Regions from separate parts of the Helicovermis profundi genome, predicted to be linked through region 2. Evidence: riboswitches for the same ligand, from Rfam matches in the RefSeq annotation. Region 2 holds a riboswitch; the other holds the start of a gene.

Region 1 (11,208 bases), 640 kb from region 2:
AGTTCTAGGATGACTTCCTTTAATTGATAGGGATAAATTTGTTTCGAGTTGACCGTTTTTAACTATAATTGCACCGCCACCTATAGACGTTTTTATATTTGAAAAATTATCATCATAGTTTATAGAAATTTTATCACCTAGTGAAAAGTTTTTTTCTATTTCACTAATTTTTCTACCTACCGCAGATATTACGTATCCCTTATCGGGAATTTTTATTTTCTCTAGATTTTTTCTAATATCAGTAATTACATCGTCTTTTATTACAATTTCAATTATGTCTTTATCCAGAGTATTTCCATAAGAGTAATCTCTCCAGTTTTTATCAAAAATAATAGCCCTATTATATTCAAGGTAAGGTTTGTTTTTATACTCTATCATAAGAGTATTACTGTTTTCATTTGTTAGTTTTATTCCAGCAGTTTTCCAGTTTTCAAGAAATGGGATTCCGTCTTTTGATATATTAAAAGATGCAAATTTTCCGTCATGAATACCTGTAGAAATCAATTTGTTATTACTTAAAATTGTTCCAAGAGTAGATTTTGAAGAAGAATCAAAAAAATCGCCATTAATAGAGCTTACTAAATTTTCTTTTAAAGATAAAGAAGATAAAGGCTTTCTAAGTGTTATGTCCCCACTATTAAACAAGACATCTGCATAGGTATTTTTATCATTTAAATCAGCATACATAATATTTAGATTTATCCACCCTTTGTCGGTAAATATAGATTTTTTTTCGTATGTAATACCATTTGATAAAATTTCTTTATTAGAACTTGTGTAAATAGTAGAATAATCTGCAAAACTTGTTATTTGAGTTGATAAAATTAATACTATTATTAGAATATATTTTTTCATTTATGCCTCCGTTGTAAATTGATTTTTTAATTATATTATACTTAATAATTTATAAATCAAAGTTACATATCTATTACAATAGTATTAAGTCTTAGTGCGTTAAGTAAAAAACTTATAATATGGTGATAGAAAAAATATGATATTATAGTAGTATAAAAATATGTAGATGAGGTGAACAGTATGATTTCACTATTTTTTGAAATGCTTAATAAACTTGGTATGATTATTCTTCTAACGGCAGTTATAACTAAATTTAGGTTTTTTAAAGGATTTATTACTAAAGATAAATATAATAAAAAAGAAATTTTACTTTCAGGTATTTTTTTCGGCATGATAGGAATTTTAGGTACTTATTTTGGCATTCATATAAATGGAGCGATTGTAAATGCAAGGATAATAGGACCGGCAGTAGGTGGTTTTTTTGGTGGACCAATAGTTGGACTACTAGCGGGACTTATAGCAGGTACACACAGGTTTTTAATAGATATTAATGGTTTTACATCACTTCCTTGTGCACTTTCAACACTTTTAGAGGGTATAATAGCAGGACTCTTATCTAAGTATTTTTATAAGTCATCAAATAAATGGGTATTTGGGTTTTCAGTTGGTCTAGTTAGTGAATTTATGCATATGATATTAGTTTTAATTATAGCTCGTCCATTTGTAGAAGCTTTTGATTTAGTTAAGATAATTGCTTTTCCTATGATGTTTTCTAATTCACTTGGAATAGCTCTTTTTATAGCTTTTATTGAATCAATTTATAAGGAACAAGAAGCCATAGCAGCTCATCAAGCACAAACAGTATTAAAAATTGCTAAAAAAACACTAAAGTATCTAAGAAATGGTCTTGATGAAAAAACAGCAAAAAAAACTGTAGAACTTATTTATAATTCTATTTCTATTTCAGCTGTGGCTATAACAAATAGAGAAAACAGAATTGCTGCAATTGGAGACAATGTAATTGATCAAAATGGAATTAAACCTATAAAAAATAGTGCTACTAAAGAAGTGATTGAAAGTGGAAAGTATATAGTATTAAATTCTAATAAAGGCTTAGAGTGTTTAAGGACAAAAACAAAATTAAAATCTGCAGTAATTGTACCATTAAAAGAAGAAGATGAAGTGATTGGAACTTTAAAACTTTATAAAAAAAGACAAAATGCTATTAATACTTTTGATGTTGAGCTAGCAAACGGCTTGGCTTCTCTCTTCGCAACACAACTTGCTTTAAGTAAAATTTCAAAACAAGAAGAACTACTTGCTAAATCAGAACTTCGTTCTCTTCAAGCACAGATTAACCCTCATTTTTTATTTAATGCGATTAACACAATAGTATCATTTACAAGAACTGATCCAGATAAAGCGAGAGAAACTTTACTTAATTTAGGTGAATATTTTAGAAATAATATGCTTGGGAAAAATGATGATATTGATATTAGAAAAGAGATAAATACGGTTATGAATTATGTTGAAATTGAGAAAGCAAGGTTTGGAGATAAACTATCTGTAAAATGTGAAGTTGACGAAGATGTTGAATGTATGATACCTCCACTACTAATACAGCCATTAGTTGAAAATGCAATTAAACATGGTATATTTGAAAAAATAAATGGCGGAGAGGTAGAGATTTTTGTTAGAAATTCTATTGAGGGAACTACAATTACAGTTAAAGATAATGGTGTTGGTATAAAAAAATATAAGTTGAACAGTATTTTACATGAGAAAAAAGGTAATTCAATTGGACTTTCAAATGTAAATTCAAGATTAATGATGAAATACGGGAAACAATATGGTTTAAACTTAGAGAGTAAAGAAAATATTGGTACAAGTGTAAGTTTTATTATACCAAACTTAAGTAAAAAAATTACTAAGGAGTGATTTTGTGATTAAATATTTAATTGTCGATGATGAGAAGCCTGCAAGAGATGAACTTAAATTTTTGTTAGGAGATTTTAATGATTTTGAATTAATTGGTGAAGCTGATAACGGTATTGAATGTTTAAATATTGCTAAAGAGAAAAATATAGATGTAGTTTTTTTAGATATAGATATGCCAAGAATTAGTGGAATAGTTGTTGCTTCAAAGTTATCTAGTTTTGATAATCCACCACTTATTATTTTTGTCACAGCATACAATGAATATGCAATAAATGCTTTTGAAGTTAACGCTCTTGATTATTTACTCAAGCCTATTTCTGCATTAAGGCTTGAAAATACAATTGAAAAAATTAAACATAATAGAATTAACTTAGTTGATCCTCTTATAAATAATAAGATATTGTTTAATGACTTAAATACATCTTCAAGAATTTGTCTTGAGCAAAACGGTGTATATATGCCTCTTGATATTGATTCAATTATTTATGCTAAAGTAGAAGGAAAAAACACCATTATTTTTACAAGAAATAAAGAATATAATTATAGTGGAACATTAAGTCAATTAGAATCAAAGCTTACAAATACAGATTTTTTTAGAACACATAGGAGTTATATATTAAATATTGATTATATAGAAACTATTGAACCGTGGTTTAATAATACTTATATGGTTAAAGTAAAATATCTAGATGAAAAGGTACCAGTATCAAGAAGTCAAATAAAAAAATTCAAAGAATTTGTTGGAATATAAATAATTTATCCGATGCCTAAGAGTTCTAATACCCCCACTTCTTAAAAAAGTGGGAGATAAAGAACTCTAAAAAGGCCTTGGATTATGTTTTCTAAGATTCAGTGGGAGTAAAAACTCCCTCTGAATCTTAGAAATTCATTTATGTTTTGTTGCAGTAAAGAAACTTTTTTCTAGATAAAGTATTTTAAAAAGTCGATAAAATTTTCTTGCACTAGTTTATGTTTTGTGATATATTGACTATGCTAGAATTGAATATACCTTATTTAGAGTGACGGAGGGAATAGGCCCGATGAAGTCCAGCAACCACTTTTATAAAGCCGGTGCTAAATCCTACAGAGAAATCTGAGAGATGAGGAAAGTAGTAATTAACCCCTCTTTGTCTTTGAAGAAGGGTTTAAATGTTTTTTGAGTCAAAATGGTTTAAAAAAGGGTGAAATTTATATTTAAAATTATTAAATATGGGTATTCAAATGATAATATATATTTGTTTTTAAAGTGGAGGAGGAAGAAATGAGAAAAAGACTATTTACATCTGAGTCGGTTACAGAAGGCCACCCAGATAAAATGTGCGATCAGATATCAGATTCAATACTAGATGCTATTTATACAGAAGATCCATCTGCTAGAGTTGCATGCGAAACGTCAGTTACTACAGGATTAGTTTTAGTTTCTGGCGAAATTAGTACGTCGTGTTATATAAATATTCAAAAAGTTGTTAGAAAAACAGTTGATGAAATTGGCTATAACAGAGCGAAATATGGTTTTGATGCTGCAACTTGCGCAGTACTTGTTGCACTTGACGAACAATCAACAGATATTGCTATGGGTGTAAATGAAGCACTTGAAAGTAAAGAAGGACAAATGGATGACATTGAAGCTATAGGAGCAGGAGACCAAGGATTAATGTTTGGATTTGCATGTAATGAAACTAAAGAATTAATGCCTCTTCCAATAGCATTATCGCATAAACTTGCTAAAAAACTTTCTGATGTAAGAAAAGAAGGAAGGCTTAAATATTTAAGACCAGATGGAAAAACACAAGTTACGGTTGAATATATTGATGATAAACCAGTTAGAGTAGATACTATAGTAATATCAACTCAGCACGATCCTGATGTTACTAGAGAACAAATTGAAGAGGATTTAAAGAGATTAGTTGTTCTTCCTGTAGTAGATGCGAATTTACTCGATGAAAATACTAAATATTTTATTAATCCAACAGGAAGATTTGTTATTGGAGGACCTCATGGTGACGCTGGACTTACTGGCCGTAAAATTATAGTTGACACTTATGGTGGATATTCTAGACATGGTGGGGGAGCTTTTTCAGGAAAAGATCCTACAAAAGTAGATAGATCAGCAGCATATGCAGCAAGATATGTTGCAAAGAATATTGTGGCTGCTGGACTTGCAGATAAATGTGAAATAGAACTTGCATACGCAATTGGTGTTGCTCATCCAGTTTCTTTACTTGTTGAAACTTTTGGAACTGCCAAAATAGATGAAGAAAAAATTGAAGAGTTGGTTAGAAAACATTTTGACTTAAGACCTGCTGCAATAATACGCGATCTTGATTTAAGAAGACCAATTTATAAACAAACTGCGGCATATGGACATTTTGGACGAGATGATTTAGATTTACCTTGGGAGAAAACAGATAAAGCTGAACTTCTTAGAAAAGAAGCTAATTTATAAAACAGAGAGAACAAAAAGAACTTACTTTTAAGTTATTGCTTAAAGTAAGTTCTTTTTTGTACGAAATTTTAGATTAAAATAATTCCTATGTGGACTCATTATGAATAATATTCTATAATAAAGATGAATAGAGTTTGAGAAAGAGGTTTTTATGGAAAAATACGGAATGTTTAAAAAAGAATTTTTTGAAATCATAAATGTGTTTAAGGAGTATACAAATGTATTAGAAAAAGTTATCCTGTTCGGATCTCGTGCTCGTGGAGATTATAAAAACACATCAGATATTGATATTGCGCTAATTTTTAGAAAAAACAGCGAAAAAATATATGAAATATGTGAACAATTAGAAAAAATTGATATAATATATAAAATTGATGTCGTAGATTATAATAAGATAATGAATCAAAAATTCAAAAATAATATAGATAATGATGGAGTAATTTTATATTTTTTAAATAATGAAGGAGAAATTATGGTTTTATTAGAAAAAATAAAAGATAAACTACATGATTTAAAAAAGGCTTATTTAAAATTGGATGAGAGTATTCATAGAAATTATATTGAAGATGATATAGTTCTAGATGCGAGTATACAAAGATTTGAATTTGTCTACGAAATGTCGTGGAAATTAATGAAAGTGTATCTTGAATATAATGGAATTGCAGAAGGTACTTCTCCAAGGACTGCCATAAAAGAATCATATAAAGTAGGATTAATAGAAGACGCACAAGTGTGGTTAAAGATGCTTCAAGATAGAAATAAGACAGTTCACACTTATGATGAAGAAAGTGCTATTTTAATATTTGAAAATATTAAAAATGAATACATTTATGTTTTTAATAAATTTATTAATGCTATGGACAAAGAAATAATTAAAAGTTCAAAAAAATAATAATTAATAACAAGGTAAAAATCAATAACATTTACAAAGGGATAATTTATTCGTGTGTGTACAATCACATTACACTAGGGGTGATTATATGAGAGCAATACCTACTTCATATGTTAAAGAAACTCATAAGCTCGGCGAAACATTATACACTTTAAATAGTGGTGTTTTGGTTAGATATGGAGCTATACTTACTAAAGAATTAGTTAAGCAAATTGAAGACCAGAATATTTTTACTGTATATATTATAGATGAACATAGTGATTATGAAGTTAATTCAGTCATTAGTCAGCAACTTAGGCAAAGGGGAAATCTTCTTGTTAAAGAACTTTTTGATGCTGTTTCTAAAAGGGTAAGTTTTATTGACATTCATAAAAAAATATATGAACTTAGTGATGATATTTTATATGAAGTTTCATCAGTTAGAAATGATCAAATTGAATATGTTGATATAAAAAAAACTGACAACTATTTATATACCTCTTCCTTTAACACAGCTCTTCTTTCTGTATTACTAGGTTGGTCTTTAAAATTAAAACGAGATCAGTTAAAAGATTTATTTATTGGTGCTATTTACCATGATATTGGACTAGCACTTATTCCTAAAGCTGTTGTAAATAAAACTGAAAAATTAACAATTGATGAACAAAAGATGATTATTATGCATCCTAAAAGAGGCTATGAACTTTTAAAAGACTTACCGTTTATTAGCTCGCATACTAAATCAATTGTTTTTCAACATCATGAACATATAGATGGTAGTGGTTATCCAAGTAGGACTAAAGGAAGTAATGTTAGCATATTATCTCAAATAGTTGGGCTTTCTGATATTTATGATGCTATGGTTTCTGACAAGCCATATAAAAGAGCTTCTACTCCTAGTGAAGCTATTGAATACATTATGGGAGTTGCAGACAGACATTTTAAATTTGAAATTGTGAATGAGTTTATAAAAAAAATTAATCCTTTTCCTGCAGGGTCATTAATTGAGTTAAATACAGGGGAAAAAGCAGTTGTAGATTTTGTTCCAAAACAACTTCCTTTAAGGCCCAAAATAAGAATTATTAATAAATCGATTTATGGAATAAACTACACAGAAGTGGACCTTAGTGAAGAAACAAATTTAGTAATAAAAAAGATGATTTATTCTATTGATTAAATATGTTAAAAAATGAAAAAAACTTATTGTTTTTTTCATTTTTTTATTTTCTCTTTTTCCTTTTTTCGTGTATGATAGTAATGAGGTAATAAATTTGTGCAAAAAAAAATAAATGCACGTTAAACAGGGGGCTAAAAAATGAAACAAATTTCATTCGATGAAGCTATAAGTCATATTAAAGATGGTATGACAATTATGGTAGGTGGATTTTTAGGGTGTGGTACACCGGAAAAATTAATTGACAAGTTAGTTGAAAGCAAAGTTAAAAATCTTGTATTAATAGCTAATGACACTGCTTTTGAAAAAAAAGGAGTAGGTAAATTAATTGTTTCAGGTCAGGTAAAAAAAGCAATTGTTTCTCACATTGGTACAAACAGAGAAACTGGAAGACAGCTTAATGCTGGAGAAATCGAAGTTGAATTGGTACCACAAGGAACTTTAGCTGAACAAGTACGTTCAGGTGGAACGGGACTTGGCGGTTTTTTAACTCCAACAGGACTTGGAACAGTCGTTGAAGAAGGAAAAGAAAAAATTACTGTTAATGGAAAAGAATACTTGCTTGAACTTCCTTTAAAAGCTGATATAGCATTAATTTTCGGAAGTAAAGTAGATAAAAAAGGAAATGTTTTTTATAATGCAACTACTAGAAACTTTAATCCTCTTATGGCAATGGCAGCTGAAACTGTGGTAGTTGAAGCTGAAGAAGTAGTGGAAATTGGTGAAATTGATCCTAATGATGTTGTTACACCATCAATTTTTGTGAATTACATTGTAGGAGGTAATAAATAATGAATACAATAAAAGAAATTATTGCAAAAAGAATTGCAAAAGAATTTAAACCTGGAAATCTAGTGAATTTAGGTATAGGGCTTCCAACGATGGTTGCAGATTATGTTCCTAAAGACGAAGATGTTATTTTTCAATCAGAAAACGGTTTAGTTGGACTTGGACCAAAACCTGAAGAAGGAAAAGAAGATCAAGATTTAACTAATGCAGGAGCAATGCCAGTAACTATTTTACCTGGCGGAGCATTTTTTGATAGTGCAACGTCATTTGGTATTATTAGAGGTGGACATGTTGATTTTACAGTACTAGGAGCACTTCAAGTTGATGGACTTGGAAATCTAGCTAACTGGACTATTCCTGGTAAATTAGTACCTGGAATGGGAGGTGCTATGGATCTTGTTACTGGAGCTAAAGAAGTAATTATTGCAACTACTCATACAGATAAACATGGTAATCCTAAGATACTTAAAGAGTGTACTCTTCCACTTACTGCAAAAGGTCAAGTAAATATGATAGTTACTGAACTTGCAGTTATGGAAGTTACAAAAGAAGGAATTTTAGTTACAGAAATGTCTCCAAGTATTACAAGAGAAGAACTTATAAGTAAAACAGGCGCAGAGTTAACATTTGCAAGTGATTTAAAAGAATATTTATAATGAAAAATAAATAATAACAGAATGCTTCACCAGCAGAATCGGCTGGAAGGCGCATTCTGTTATTATTTATTTTTTGCCATCATTTTGACTGCAAGTCGGGAAGCTTCACCAGCAAACCCAGCTGGAAGGCGCTTTATGTTATTATTTATTTTTTGCTATCATTTTGACTGCAAGGTGGAAGCTTCACCAGCAGAACCGGCTGGAAGGCGCATTCTGTTATTATTTATTTTTTGCTAGTTTTTAAGTGCAAGGTAGAAGGCTATTTTTTATATATTCCTTTTATTAACAATATCAATGTTATATAATGATTTTAAGTTAAATCAAAAAAGTTTACGAAGATGAGGTAATTATGCCAATAGAAATTAAGGGTATTATTGAAGAAATTATATATAAAAACGAAGAGAATGGATTTGTCGTTGCGATTATTGATAAAGATGCTCTTGGTAGCGAATATATTTATATAAAAGGCATTATTCCAATAATAAATGAAGGCGAAATGATGAAAATTGTTGGAAGAGAAGTTGTTCATCCTTCTTATGGTGAACAAATTGATGTTATTTCTAGTGAGATAATATCACCAAAAACAAGTGATGAGGTTTTAAGATATTTATCATCTGGCGTAGTTAAAGGAATAGGACCGTCTTTTGCTAAAAAAATTGTAGATAAATTTGGCCAAGATACATTTGATATTATGAAATATAATCCTGAAAGGTTAAAAGAAATACCAGGTATTGGCGAAAAAAAAATCAATGATATAACGTCTTCGTTTTCTATGCAAGCTGCATTTAGAGATATTATGATTTACCTTCAAAAAATTGGCCTTTCAAATACAATGGCGACCAAAATATTTAAAGCATTTGGTGAAAATACAATCGAATTTATTAGTGAAAATCCATATATGTTAGCTGATGAAATAGCAGGAATTGGTTTTAGGCAGGCTGATATGATTGCTAAAAAAATGGGGATTTCTGAAGAATCTATTTACAGAATGCACACAGGAATTAAATATGCTTTAAACACTTTTATTAGAAATGGTCATACATTTGCTTTTGAAGAGGATTTAATTGAAAAATCATTTAGTATCTTGTATGTAGATAGAGAGCTTATTAAAGTTGAAATAAAAGAATTAGTTATAAAAGGTGAACTATATTTTGACAAATATAATGATAAAACTGTAATATATTTTCCAATTTACTATCACTCTGAAGTGAAAGTTTGTCAAAAACTTTTTAGTCTTTCATCAAGTGACTTTAAAGAAGTAAAAATAGATGTAAAAAATGAGATAAAAAATATAGAAAGTCAAAATGATATAAGTTTTGATGACAAACAAATAGATGCAATAACAAAAGCTGTTAAAGGCGGAGTTACAGTTATAACGGGTGGACCAGGAACTGGAAAGACAACAATTATAAATACAATTATTAAAGTATTTGAGTCAGTTATGTTTAGTGTAAAACTTGCAGCACCAACTGGAAGAGCTGCAAAAAAAATGACCGAAGCAACTTCAAGAGAAGCTAAAACTATTCATAGACTACTTGAATACACCTATTCAAACGAAAAAAGTGATGTTATTGGATTTAATAAAAATGAAGAAAATCCATTAACAGCAGATGTCATTATTATTGATGAGATGTCTATGGTTGATATACTTCTTATGAATAGCCTACTTAATGCAGTACCTGAGGGAACTAGGCTTATACTAGTTGGAGATTCTGATCAACTACCAAGTGTTGGAGCGGGGAGCGTTCTTAAAGATATAATTGAAGCAAGCATTGAGTTTATGGATATTATAAAGTTAGATAGAATATTTAGGCAAGCAAGTGAAAGTATGATAGTTACAAATGCACATAGAATTAATAAAGGAAATAAACCTTTATTAAATGAGAAAGATAAAGATTTCTTTTTTATAAATGAAAGAGAACATAAAAATATAGTTGGGATAATTAAAAATCTTTGCTCAAGTAGACTTCCGAATTACTATAAATTAGATAAGGTTCTAGATATACAAGTATTAACTCCAATGAAAAAATCCATGATAGGAACAAAAAATATTAACAATGAACTTCAAAAAGTTTTAAATCCAAGTAGTAAATTAAAAAAGGAAAAGAAGTTTGGAGATAAATTATTTCGTGAAGGCGATAAAATAATGCAGATTAAAAACAACTACACTATTAAATGGAAAACTATTTTAGGTAGTGACGGAGAAGGCGTTTTTAATGGAGATATTGGATTTATTGAAAAAATTGATGAAATTAATAAAACAGTAAACATACTTTATGATAATGAAAAAATAGTTAAATATGAATTTACATCACTAGATGAAATTATGCATGCCTATGCTATAACAGTACATAAAAGTCAAGGAAGCGAGTTTCCAGTAGTTGTAATGCCAATAAGTTATGGTGCTGAAGTTTTAATGACTAGAAATGTACTTTATACTGCAATAACAAGAGCCAGAAAATTAGTAGTACTTGTTGGTGAGGAAAAATACCTTAATAATATGATTAATAATAATTCAAACATAAATAGAAACACTGGA
Region 2 (11,208 bases):
AAAGTATTTCTAAAAAATTGGATTTAAATAAAGAGCAATTACTTCATGTATCTTCAATGGTTTTTCCAGATGTAAGAGTGAAACAATTTATAGAAATTAGGACTGCAGACGCTATACCATATCCCTTTAATTTAGCTGTTCCTTCATTGATTAAAGGAATATTATACAGCGAAAACACGCTTGAAAAATACTATAATATATCACTTAATTTTAAAGATAGGGATATTAAAAATATAAACGATAAAATAAAATTAAGTTATGACTTTGACTTTAGATGCGCTAATGAAAACATATCTTGCCAATTTTTTATTAACCAGTTAATTTTGGATGCAATAAGTGGGCTTGATAATGATGAAAGAGTGATTTTGGAATCATTTAATGAATGGTTACAAACAAATAGATCGGTAAGCGAATATCTAAAAATTTTATATAAAGATAATTTTGATAAATTTAAATACGCTGTTATTAATGGAGGTTTTAATGTTTAAAATAAATGAGAAGCTAGTAAAATTAGCATCTACTACTATTTCTATTATTCAAAAAGATTATAAAAAAATGTATAGTAAAGTAGGAAGTTCAAATGCAATATACAAAGGCAAACAACTACCTTTTTTGTACTTTCCGTCTATTTACTCAAGAGAAGATGTAAAAAAATTTGAAGATATAAGTAAAAATATATTTAATATAGTAAACCATTCTATTGATATTTATTTAACGAAGCCTGATGTAAGACATATTTGGAATTTTGATGCTAGATTAGAAGAATTAATTTTAATTCCCCATAGATTTAAATCAAATGTTCCCATGGGTCGCTTTGACTTTTTCTATTATCCTGATGGAACTTATAAATTTTGTGAATTAAATACTGATGGTACATCAGCTATGAATGAGGAAACTCCACTTTCAGATATATTAATTGATTCATTTTTAATGAATGAAATACAAAAAAAACATAATATTTCGCGGTATGAATTATATCAATCATGGGTTGAGGAAGTCAAAAGTATTTATAAAGAATTTGTAGAAAATGGAGGCTCATTTTCAGAAAAACCACTTGTAGCAATTATGGATTACATGTCAAAAGGCTTTCCATATGAATTTGAAGAATTTAAGAAAGCTTTTATAAAAAGTGGTTTTAATTGTCAGATTGTTAGCCCTGATGAATTAGAAGAAAAGGATGGAAATTTATTTTATAATAAAGAAAAAATTGATATTATATATAGAAGATTGGTTACTAGAGACATGATGGAACATTACGATGAATTAATGCCTTTAATTAGAGGAATTAAGGCAAATAAAACATGTATCATTGGATCAATTAAATCACAAATTGTTCATACTAAAAAATATTTTGAGGCACTTCACCACGAGGAGTTTAGAAAATATTTAAGTGATGATGAACTCGCATATATTGATAAATATATTCCTTATACAAGTACTCTTAGAATCGATGAAAACTTAGAATCATTTGTTAAAAATAAAGAAATATATATTATTAAACCTGTTGATTATTATGCATCAAAAGGTGTTTATGCTGGAAAAGAATTTGATACTGAAGAGTGGCGTAAGTTATTAATTGCTTCTGCTAAAGAAGGCTATATTATTCAAGAATTTTGTGAGAGATCGATAAATAAAAATCTTAATTTCAAAGAAGATGGTTCTTTTGATATTGCTGAATTTTACAATATAACAGGTATTTTTGTTTATAATGAAAAAATGAAAGGTATATTTACAAGAGCAGGATTTAATGCTGTAATTTCAGACTTAAATGATGGTTATTCACTTTCGTCGTTAGTATTAGATGAATAATGTCTCTTTTAAGCCTTTGACTTAGGTGAGTTTCCTTGTAAAAGTATTCGCAGTGCTTGCCCAGGCGAACCTTTGGTTAGCCATGTCACGGGCTTTTAGCCCTATAATAAAAATAAAATCAATAGCATTCTACAAGCGAAATTTCTTTGTAAAAGTATTCGCAGTGCTTGCCCAGGCAAACCTTCGGTTAGCCTTGTCACGGGCTTTTAGCCCTATAGAAAAAAACAGAAATAATGTCTCTTTTAAGCCTTTGGCTTAAGAGTCATCATTTCTGTTTTTTTCTGCACTGCTTTTATTTTCTTGAAAAGTACTCATTGGCTGTTACTACTGATTCTCTGGCGTCTTTGCAGTAGTGGTCGGCGTCTATTTTCATGGCGTAGTCTTTTGTCAGAACTGCGCCTCCAACAAATACGGTTATATCATCAAAATTCTTTCTAATTTCTTTTATTGTTGTTTCCATATTTTCTACTGTTGTCGTCATTAAGGCACTTAGTCCTACTAGTTTTACATTGTATTTTTTTATTGCCTCTATTACTTTATGAATTGCAACGTCTTTTCCTAGGTCAATTATATCATATCCATAGTTTTCGAGTAGTATTTTTACTAAGTTTTTTCCTATATCATGAACATCTCCTTCAACTGTTGCAAGTATAATTTTTCCTTTTGAGATATTTTCATTTCCATTATTATTACTTAATATTTTCTCTTTTACTATTTCAAAAGCACTTGCAATTGTTTCTGCAGCTCTTATTAATTGTGGTAAAAATATTTCTTTTTTTTCATACATAAGGCCTATTTCATCGAGTGAAGGTATTAGATGTAGATTTACTATTTCAAGTGGTTGTATTTTTTCTATTAAAGTATTTGTATAAGAGATTACTTCATTTGTATCTCCTTCAAGTAAAAATTTACTTAGGTAGTTTTCATATTCTATGTTACTAGTTATTGTTTTTTTTACTGTATGATTTTCCTTATTTACTGTATTTTTTTCAACCACTGGCCGATTTTCATTGTATTCAATGTACTTAACAGCTCCCTTATCATAATTTGCTAGAACGTTAAAGGCTTTTAGTGTGTCCATAATGCCATCGGCACTTGGGTCAATTATAACTGTATCTAGTCCATATGAAAGTGCCATTGCAAAATAGGTTCTATTTATAAGTGTTCTAAATGGAAGTCCATATGATACATTGCTAAGACCTAGGGTTGTTTTAACATTATATTTACTTTTTATTATTTTAATTGCTTTTAATGTTTCCATAACTGCTTCTTGCTGAGCTGAAGCTGTAAGTACTAAACAATCTATCAGTAATCTTTCTTCTTTAATACCATATTCTTTTGCCCTTTTTATTAATTTTTCAGCAACTAAAATTCTTTCAGATGCAGTTTTTGGTATTCCCTTTTCATCAAAACAAAGTGCAACTACGTAAGAACCGTATTTTTTGGCAAGAGGGAAGATAGAGTCCATTGATTTTTGTTTTCCATTTACTGAGTTTATAATTGCAACTCCTGAGTAGTGTCTCAGTGCAGTTTCTATTACTTTTGGTTTTGTTGAATCAATTTGGAGCGGGGCATCAACTAGTCCGCTAAACTCTGAAACTATATTTTTCATAAATAATTCTTCATCTATTTCTGGAAGAGAAGTATTTATATCAAGAATTTCTGCTCCATTCTCAATTTGTTTAAATGCTTCTTTTACTGCATAAAGTTGGTTATTGTTTTTAAATTCTTGTTTTAATTTTTTGTTTCCAGAGGGGTTAATTCTTTCACCTATAATTGTAATTTTATTATTTAGCGGAACTCTTTTGATTGAAGTACAAACAAAATCTTCTTTATTATAATTAGTATTTTTTTTATAAAGTGGTTTTAATTTTGAAAATTCTTTTACATAGTTAGGATTAGTTCCGCAGCATCCACCAATAACTGCAACTCCTGATTCTACAAATTCCCTTATTACTTTACTATAGTCTATAGAATTAATAGAGAATGTTGTAAATCCATTTGTTTTACTTGGAAGTCCAGCATTTGCCTGTACTATTACTGGTGTTTTTGAAAATTCAAGTATTCTTTTTACTATTGGTTTTAGTTCATTTGGTCCAAGTGAACAATTTACACCAAGTGCATCTACTCCAATTGATTCTAATATAAGTACCATATTTTCAGGATCAGTTCCAGTGACTGTCCTTTCATCGTTATTAAATGTCATTGTTGCAAATACTGGTAAGTTAGAGTTTTCTTTTACTGCAAGTACAGCTGCTCTCATTTCTCCAATATCACTCATTGTTTCTATAAGGAAAATATCTACTTCAAGCTTTGATGCTATTACAACTTGATCTTTAAAATAGTTATAGGCGCTTTCAAAGTCCATGTTGCCTATTGGTTTCATCATTTTTCCAACTGGTCCAATATCAAAAGCAATTAATGAATCAGAGTTTTTGCTTGCTTCTTTTGCATTAGTAACGGCAGAATTAATTATTTCTTCTAGCGTATATTTCGATGAAGAAAGTTTATATTTATTTGCTCCAAAAGTATTTGTAGTTATAATATTTGCTCCTGCATCTATATAGTCTTTATGAATTTTGATTATTATATCTGAGTGTTCAATATTTAATTCTTCTGGAATAGCACCTACTTTTAATCCATTTGCTTGAAGCATTGTACCCATTGCTCCATCAAATATAATTAATTCTTTACCTAATTTTTTTAATATGCTCATATTACACATCCTTTTTTAAAATTACAGCTACTATAAAGTTTGCACTCTCTGCAGTTATCTACTCCGCATCGATGATTTTTTTTGACTTTCGAATTTATATCTTCTATTCCAATGATAGCTATAACTGATTTTCTTGGTGTAAGTATATACGAATCAGTTATATTAAGGCCAATAATACGATTAGTATTAAGTTCTTCAATTATATTTTTCTGAGTGTTTAGTGGTAAATCACCATATCCAGGGCTATACCTAAATGTAGTTTTTTCATTAGCCTTTATGGTAGATTTGATTTGTTTTTCGCACTCATCTGCATAGTATTCTGTTAAATCAGACATACAGGCATCTGATATTAGTCCATCGAGAGCAGATAAATAATTTTTTTTAATTATGTATCTTTCTGCATCGATTCCAAGAGTAACTGCAAGTATAACTATTCTTTTTGAATCAATAAGATGCTTTGATATATCTTTTCCGCTTAAAACAATAGATGAATTTTTCAGTGTAACTTTATTTTTAGTGTTGGTCTCTATAATATACTCTTTGAATGTATATTTTCCTTTTATTTCTTTTTCTATTTCGTTTACAATTTGCTCAAGTTTATTTTTAGTAAGTAGATCTTTTTTATCTTTAGAATAACCTAAGTACCTAAAAACTTCATCTTTATTTATCATATTCTCACCACTTTTTATTATTTTTTTAATTATACCAAATGTAAATGAATTTAATAGGGTAGGGTTCATTTTAATTCTTGTTTTATAATAAAAGAACTTTTTAAATATATTGCTAGGATATATTTGTATTTAGTGTTGAACGAATTGTTTTTATACTTTTCATGATTTTTTTAGTTATATATGGTTTATTCATTGTGTAAATATGAATTCCGTCCACTCCATCTGACATAAGGTCTATTATTTGGTCAACTGCATATGCAATTCCAGCTTCTTCAAGAGCTTTTGGTGAATGTTCATATTTATTAAGGATTTTAATAAATTTTGGAGGAAGATTACACCCAGAAAGTTCTTGAATCTTTTTTATTTGCTTTATATTTATTACGGGAAGTATTCCTGCTATTACTGGTTTTTTTATATCTAGTAATTCAAGATTTTCTTTAAATTGATAGAATAAGTTATTGTCAAAGAAAAGCTGTGTTATTAAGAAATCAAGTCCTTTATCAGTTTTTTGTTTTAAATATTTTAAGTCACTTACTCTATTTTTAGATTCAATATGTCCTTCTGGGTAACAAGCACCTCCAATTGAAAAATCACCGTTATTTTTTATATCTGTAATTAACTCATGTGCATATTTGTACTCAGGAGTCCAGCTGTTTAAATTTTTATATGAATCAGGAATATCGCCTCTAAGTGCAAGTATATTTTCAATATTATTTTCTTTTAGTTCATCTAATGTGCTAAGTATTTTATCTTTTGTAGAAGTAACACATGTTAAATGCGCTATTGTCTCAATATTGTATTCGTTTTTAATTTTTGATGCAATTTCTATAGTGTGGTCTTTAGTGCTTCCGCCGGCTCCATAAGTCACACTAATAAAATCTGGTTTATAAATAGCAAGTTCATCTATTGTTTTATAAATTGTATCGATTGGATAATCTCTCTTTGGTGGAAATATTTCAAATGATACCGTGGGACTTTTTTCTTTAAACATATCTTTTATTTTCAATTTATTCACCATTCCTTTATTTTCTTTAGTTCAATATCTCCCCAGGCACCAAGATATTTATCAATAATTATAATAATTCCTAATACATTTTTATTATTTCTAGCAATATCAATACCTAAATTAATATCATCTTTTGTTTTAATTTTATTGCATATTGCCGTAGCGAGTGCATCTGAGAGAAATGTATCCTTTGAAATAACAACAACAGCATCAGCATTTCCAAAGCTTAATGAATGTCCCTTTGTTCCTGAAGAAGTGCATATACCGAGCGGGAAATGTTCTTTTTTTATTTTAATATAGAGTTTATTAGAGAGTGGAGACTTACTTGCATTTATTAGAATATTCTTATCTTCCTTTGCATTTATATAAATATCTCCACCGTTTTCTATAATCACTTCTTCATTGTATTTCGATAAATATTTTCCAACTGTTTCAGAAATCGCTCCTGCAACTGATGCCATAGGACCTACATTAGCTATATTTGAAGCTTTTTTCATTTTTTTTATAATAGGATGGTCAGATTCATTTGTTTTAAGTGGAATTAAACTTTTAAAAAAATTTGGTTCGTTTTTAATATGATTCTTCAGTATAGTTCTTATACTTTTTAATTCGTTTTCAGCATTATTTAGGTCTTTATCATAGTAAATATCAAGATCAGATTCATCAATTATTAGAGTTGTTTTATTGATATTTGTATTTACAAGTTCTCTATAAGTTCTTTCTTCATACATTTTAATCACACCTTAATAGTTTTCAGGAAAATAAAAATTAGAGATTGCTCTAGTTGGACAAACTTCGATGCAGTGATTACATCCAACACATTTATTTGAGTTAAATTCTAAATTCCAATTTGGTGGTGAAATTGATAATGCTTTAATTTTACAAACTGATGTGCAAAGTCCACATTCATTGCATTTTTCTTTATCGATTAAAATAGTAGTTGGAATAAGATCACTTTCAATATTTCTATTTTCAAGATATTCAATAGCACTTGCTATATTACTTGATTTCCCATCTATTTCAAAGAGAATATTTCCAACTAAGTTATAATCTATTTCAGCTTTTAGGATATTTAGTTTTAAGTCGAATTTTTTAATTAAGTCATAAGTTATAGGTGATCCTGTAAGTTCCGCTGGGAATTTTAAATGCAGTTTTGTTTTCATTATTTTGCCTCCTTTTTAAGGGGTTTCACAGTTGAATTTAAATCAAAATTTTTTATAGGTTCTTGAAGTAAAAATTCGCCTTTTTCAATTTGTTCTTTTAAAATATATGCAATTTTCCTAGCTTTTTTCATGCTTGAAAGCGGAGCTGTTTTAATTAATTTTCCATCGAGTTCAATTTGTCCTGATTTTAATTCTTCGTAAGTTACGCTTGTTAGAACAGGTTTTGATAATTTTTTTACTGAATAATCCACGATATTAGTTTTTATTTGACTATTTCTAATAGCACATCCTCTTAAAATTTCTTTATCTAGAATTGGAATGGGGATACCTACGCCTACGTTTATGCTTGTTCCATACTTTTTAAAAACGGCAGGATTAATAAATTCTGTACTCATTTCTTTTAAATTTCCAATTAAAGCAAGTGTTGCACCAGGAGTTTTAGTTATTCCATTTTCATATCTAGTGGCATTTGTATTAAATTGAGTGCCATTCCAAGCAATGTATCCAGTAGTTCCACCTATAAAAATTCTTGTTCCAAGTCCAATTGTTTTAAGGTATGGATCATTTAAAAGTGGACTAAGTTCACCTACAGTAGAGTAATTTATATTTCCTTTATTAGGAAGTAAAGTTCCCATGTAAGTATATATAGGTTCATCTGTAGTGTTTATTGCTGCAGCATAGTTTTGATAGCAATTTCTTGGATTAAATAAATATGCCTCGTTAAGATCTTCCAGTTTTATATCTCTATGAAGAGTTTTTCTTGGATAACAGTCAGTACCTTTGGCTGAAGCGTTAAGTGTTACAATTTTCCCATCTATTAAATCTCTAATTACATGTGCTCCTCCGTATTCATAGCCTTTATCACTTGATTCCTCAGTTGCTCCTATATAAGTATCTACAGCTGCAAGACCGCCATATGCTTCAACGTTATTTAGAGTTAATTTTTCTAGTCTAATGGGTGGGTCAGAATGTCCAAAATTTAAAAATGCTCCTGTTGAACACATTGGTCCAAAGGTTGCAGTAGTAACAACATCTATAAGTTCAAATGCTTCATCAATTCCTTTTTCGTCAACTATATCGATAATTTCCTCTGCAGTAACAACAACTACGTTCCCATTTTTAATTTTCTCATTAATGTCTTTAAATGTTCTTTTCTTATTCATGATAAGCCTCCTAAGTATAGTAATATTAGGCTAATTAGTAAAAAAAATACACTACAGATGTAGTGTAATATTTACTCATCTGCCGGAAAACCGCTGGAATTAGCACCACACATAATGTAGGTTGCCGGGCTTCAAAGGGCCAGACCCCTCAGCCTCTCTTGATGAGATAATAAATAAAAAACTCTATTCAGATGAATAGAGTTATATACAAATTATCTCATCTGTCGGTAAAAACCGCTGGAATTAGCACCACACATAATGTAGGTTGCCGGACTTCATAGGGCCAGACCCCTCCGTCTCTCTTGATAAGGATCATTCTTTCGAATGAATATTTAATTAATACTCATTATAGCCTTTAATTATAAAATGTCAACAGTAAATTTCAATTTTAATATTTTTTTTGATTTTTACATATAAAATTACATGGATTCATATATAAATAAATTATTATTTGAAAAGCACTTGCAATTAGTTTACGAATTTGTTAGAATTTTAGAAATATTAAAAATAATAATAAAAACTTTGAAAGAGAAGAAGATTTTGTACGTTTTTTTTAGAGAGTTAGCGTTTGGTGAAAGCTAATAAAAACAAAAATTTTAATCACTCTTGAGTTGAAATTCTGAAAGTTAGTAAGAATTTACGGTTAGCATCGTTACTATGCTTAGGCTTGTTAGAGCTAAAACTGAGTGGCTATGCAATTAAGGTGGTACCGCGGATTATATCCGTCCTTTATATAAGGACGGATTTTTGTTTTTGTTTTAGAAATTATGAATTCATTATAATACTAGAAAAAAATAGAGACTAGTATTTGAATATAAAAAATGTAGATATAAAAATGTAGAGAGTTTAAACGGAGGGATTACAATGGAACAAAGAGCTTTAAAATTAGAAAGAAATTACTATGATTATCTCAATTTTTTAAATGCATCAAAAAATCTCGAGGGAACGATTAAAGAGACAAAACTTATTTATAGTGAAGTTTTTAGTAAAGAATCTGGTAATGAGGTTTTTATAAAACCTGAGAATTTACAACGAACAGGTGCATTTAAAATCAGAGGTGCATATAATAAAATTTCTAAACTTACTAAAGAAGAAAGAAAAAGAGGGGTTATAGCATCATCTGCTGGCAATCATGCTCAGGGAGTTGCATATGCGGCTACTAAACTTGGAGTTCTTTCAACTATTGTAATGCCTAAAACTACACCTATTATAAAGGTTGAAGCTACGAAAAATTATGGTTCAAAAGTTGTTTTGTTTGGTGACTGTTATGATGAAGCTTACGAAGAAGCAAAACGACTTCAAGAAGAAAATGATTATGTGTTTGTTCATCCATTTGATGATTTGGACGTTATAGAAGGGCAGGGAACAATAAGTCTTGAAATTTTAGATGAACTTAGAGAAACTGATTATATATTAGTGCCAGTAGGAGGCGGTGGACTTATTAGTGGAATTGCTCTGGCTGCAAAAGAAATTAATCCAAGTATTAAAGTAATTGGCGTAGAGCCAGAAGGTGCTATGGCAATGAAAGAATCAGTTAGAAAAAATGAACTCGTTAATTTATCGTTTGTGGACACAATAGCAGACGGAGTTGCTGTAAAAAAACCTGGAGTAATCACTTTTGATATTATAAGAGATTATGTTGATGAGATTATTACTGTCAGTGATAGAGAAATTATGGAAGCATTCCTTCTTCTTATGGAAAAGCATAAAATTGTATCAGAAAATGCGGGTAGTTTGCCTTTTGCAGCACTTAAAAAGCTTAATGTTTGGAATAAAAAAGTAGTTTGTCTTTTAAGTGGTGGCAATATTGACGTAGTAACAGTTTCAACAATGATTAATAAAGGCTTAGTTTCAAGAGGAAGGCTTTTCTGTTTTAGTGTTCAGCTTCCTGACAAGCCAGGTGAACTTCTTAGAATTGCTGATAGGTTAGCTAAATTAAATGCAAATGTTATTGGACTTGATCATAACCAATTTAAAAATACAGATAGATTTATGAATGTTCATCTTGAGGTGACCTGTGAGACTAGTGGTCATGAACATATTAAGCAAATAATAGAATCTCTTAATGATATAGGGTATTCTCTAGAAAAAATATACTAGATTAGAATATTAATTCTTTAATTAAAATATAATTACAATTTCAAAATATTTACTGAGTTTAGTACACAATTAATATATAATAATTTGTGTACTAAATTTATTTTTTGTAAAAATTAATTATATATAAATGAATTTATAAACTTCAGAGGGAGTTTTTATTTCTTTAATATTTGAAAAAAAACAGGAGGGACTATGAATAAAAAAATAATATTACTACTATTAGTTTTCACAGCAATTTTTATAAGTGGGTGTACTAAAAATGATAATAGTAAAAAAACAGATGTAACTGATGTTAATAAGAGTGAAGCGGTTGATATTATTGACAATAAGGTAGAACAAAATAATAAAAATACTGTTGAAGTTTCAACAACTGAAGAGTTACTTAATGCAATCAAACCAAATGCAATAATAAAACTTAAGAGCGGAGATTATGATCTTTTAAGTGTTAAAGTTAATAATGAATTTATTAGATATGAATCTACATATGATGGTGAGCAAATTATATTTAGAAAAGTTGATAACTTAACATTAATAGGTGAGGATGTAAAAAACACAAGATTTTTAATTAATCCAAGATATT

The links. A riboswitch is a leader RNA that binds a small molecule or an ion and turns the genes downstream of it on or off. The one in region 2 is predicted to bind S-adenosylmethionine.
Region 1: another riboswitch for S-adenosylmethionine. It lies ahead of metK (methionine adenosyltransferase); the one in region 2 lies ahead of AACH12_RS09920 (homocysteine biosynthesis protein).

The regions. Positions count from the first base shown of each region.
Region 1 is NZ_AP028654.1:2,846,208-2,857,415, reverse strand. Features, by position in the region: gene AACH12_RS13085 (phosphodiester glycosidase family protein) at 1-855, opposite strand, end outside; gene AACH12_RS13080 (LytS/YhcK type 5TM receptor domain-containing protein) at 1,036-2,733, shown strand; gene AACH12_RS13075 (LytR/AlgR family response regulator transcription factor) at 2,738-3,484, shown strand; SAM riboswitch class I at 3,741-3,840, shown strand; gene metK (methionine adenosyltransferase) at 3,995-5,179, shown strand; gene AACH12_RS13065 (HI0074 family nucleotidyltransferase substrate-binding subunit) at 5,331-6,071, shown strand; gene AACH12_RS13060 (HD-GYP domain-containing protein) at 6,160-7,227, shown strand; gene atoD (acetate CoA-transferase subunit alpha) at 7,366-8,016, shown strand; gene AACH12_RS13050 (3-oxoacid CoA-transferase subunit B) at 8,016-8,669, shown strand; gene recD2 (SF1B family DNA helicase RecD2) at 9,019-11,208, shown strand, end outside.
Region 2 is NZ_AP028654.1:2,206,547-2,217,754, reverse strand. Features, by position in the region: gene AACH12_RS09955 (glutamate-cysteine ligase family protein) at 1-488, shown strand, start outside; gene AACH12_RS09950 (hypothetical protein) at 481-1,809, shown strand; gene AACH12_RS09945 (homocysteine S-methyltransferase family protein) at 2,102-4,525, opposite strand; gene AACH12_RS09940 (vitamin B12 dependent-methionine synthase activation domain-containing protein) at 4,522-5,196, opposite strand; gene metF (methylenetetrahydrofolate reductase [NAD(P)H]) at 5,309-6,202, opposite strand; gene AACH12_RS09930 (UPF0280 family protein) at 6,208-6,933, opposite strand; gene AACH12_RS09925 (NIL domain-containing protein) at 6,946-7,365, opposite strand; gene AACH12_RS09920 (homocysteine biosynthesis protein) at 7,365-8,528, opposite strand; SAM riboswitch class I at 8,601-8,696, opposite strand; SAM riboswitch class I at 8,743-8,840, opposite strand; T-box leader at 9,042-9,261, shown strand; gene ilvA (threonine ammonia-lyase) at 9,393-10,628, shown strand; gene AACH12_RS09910 (right-handed parallel beta-helix repeat-containing protein) at 10,821-11,208, shown strand, end outside.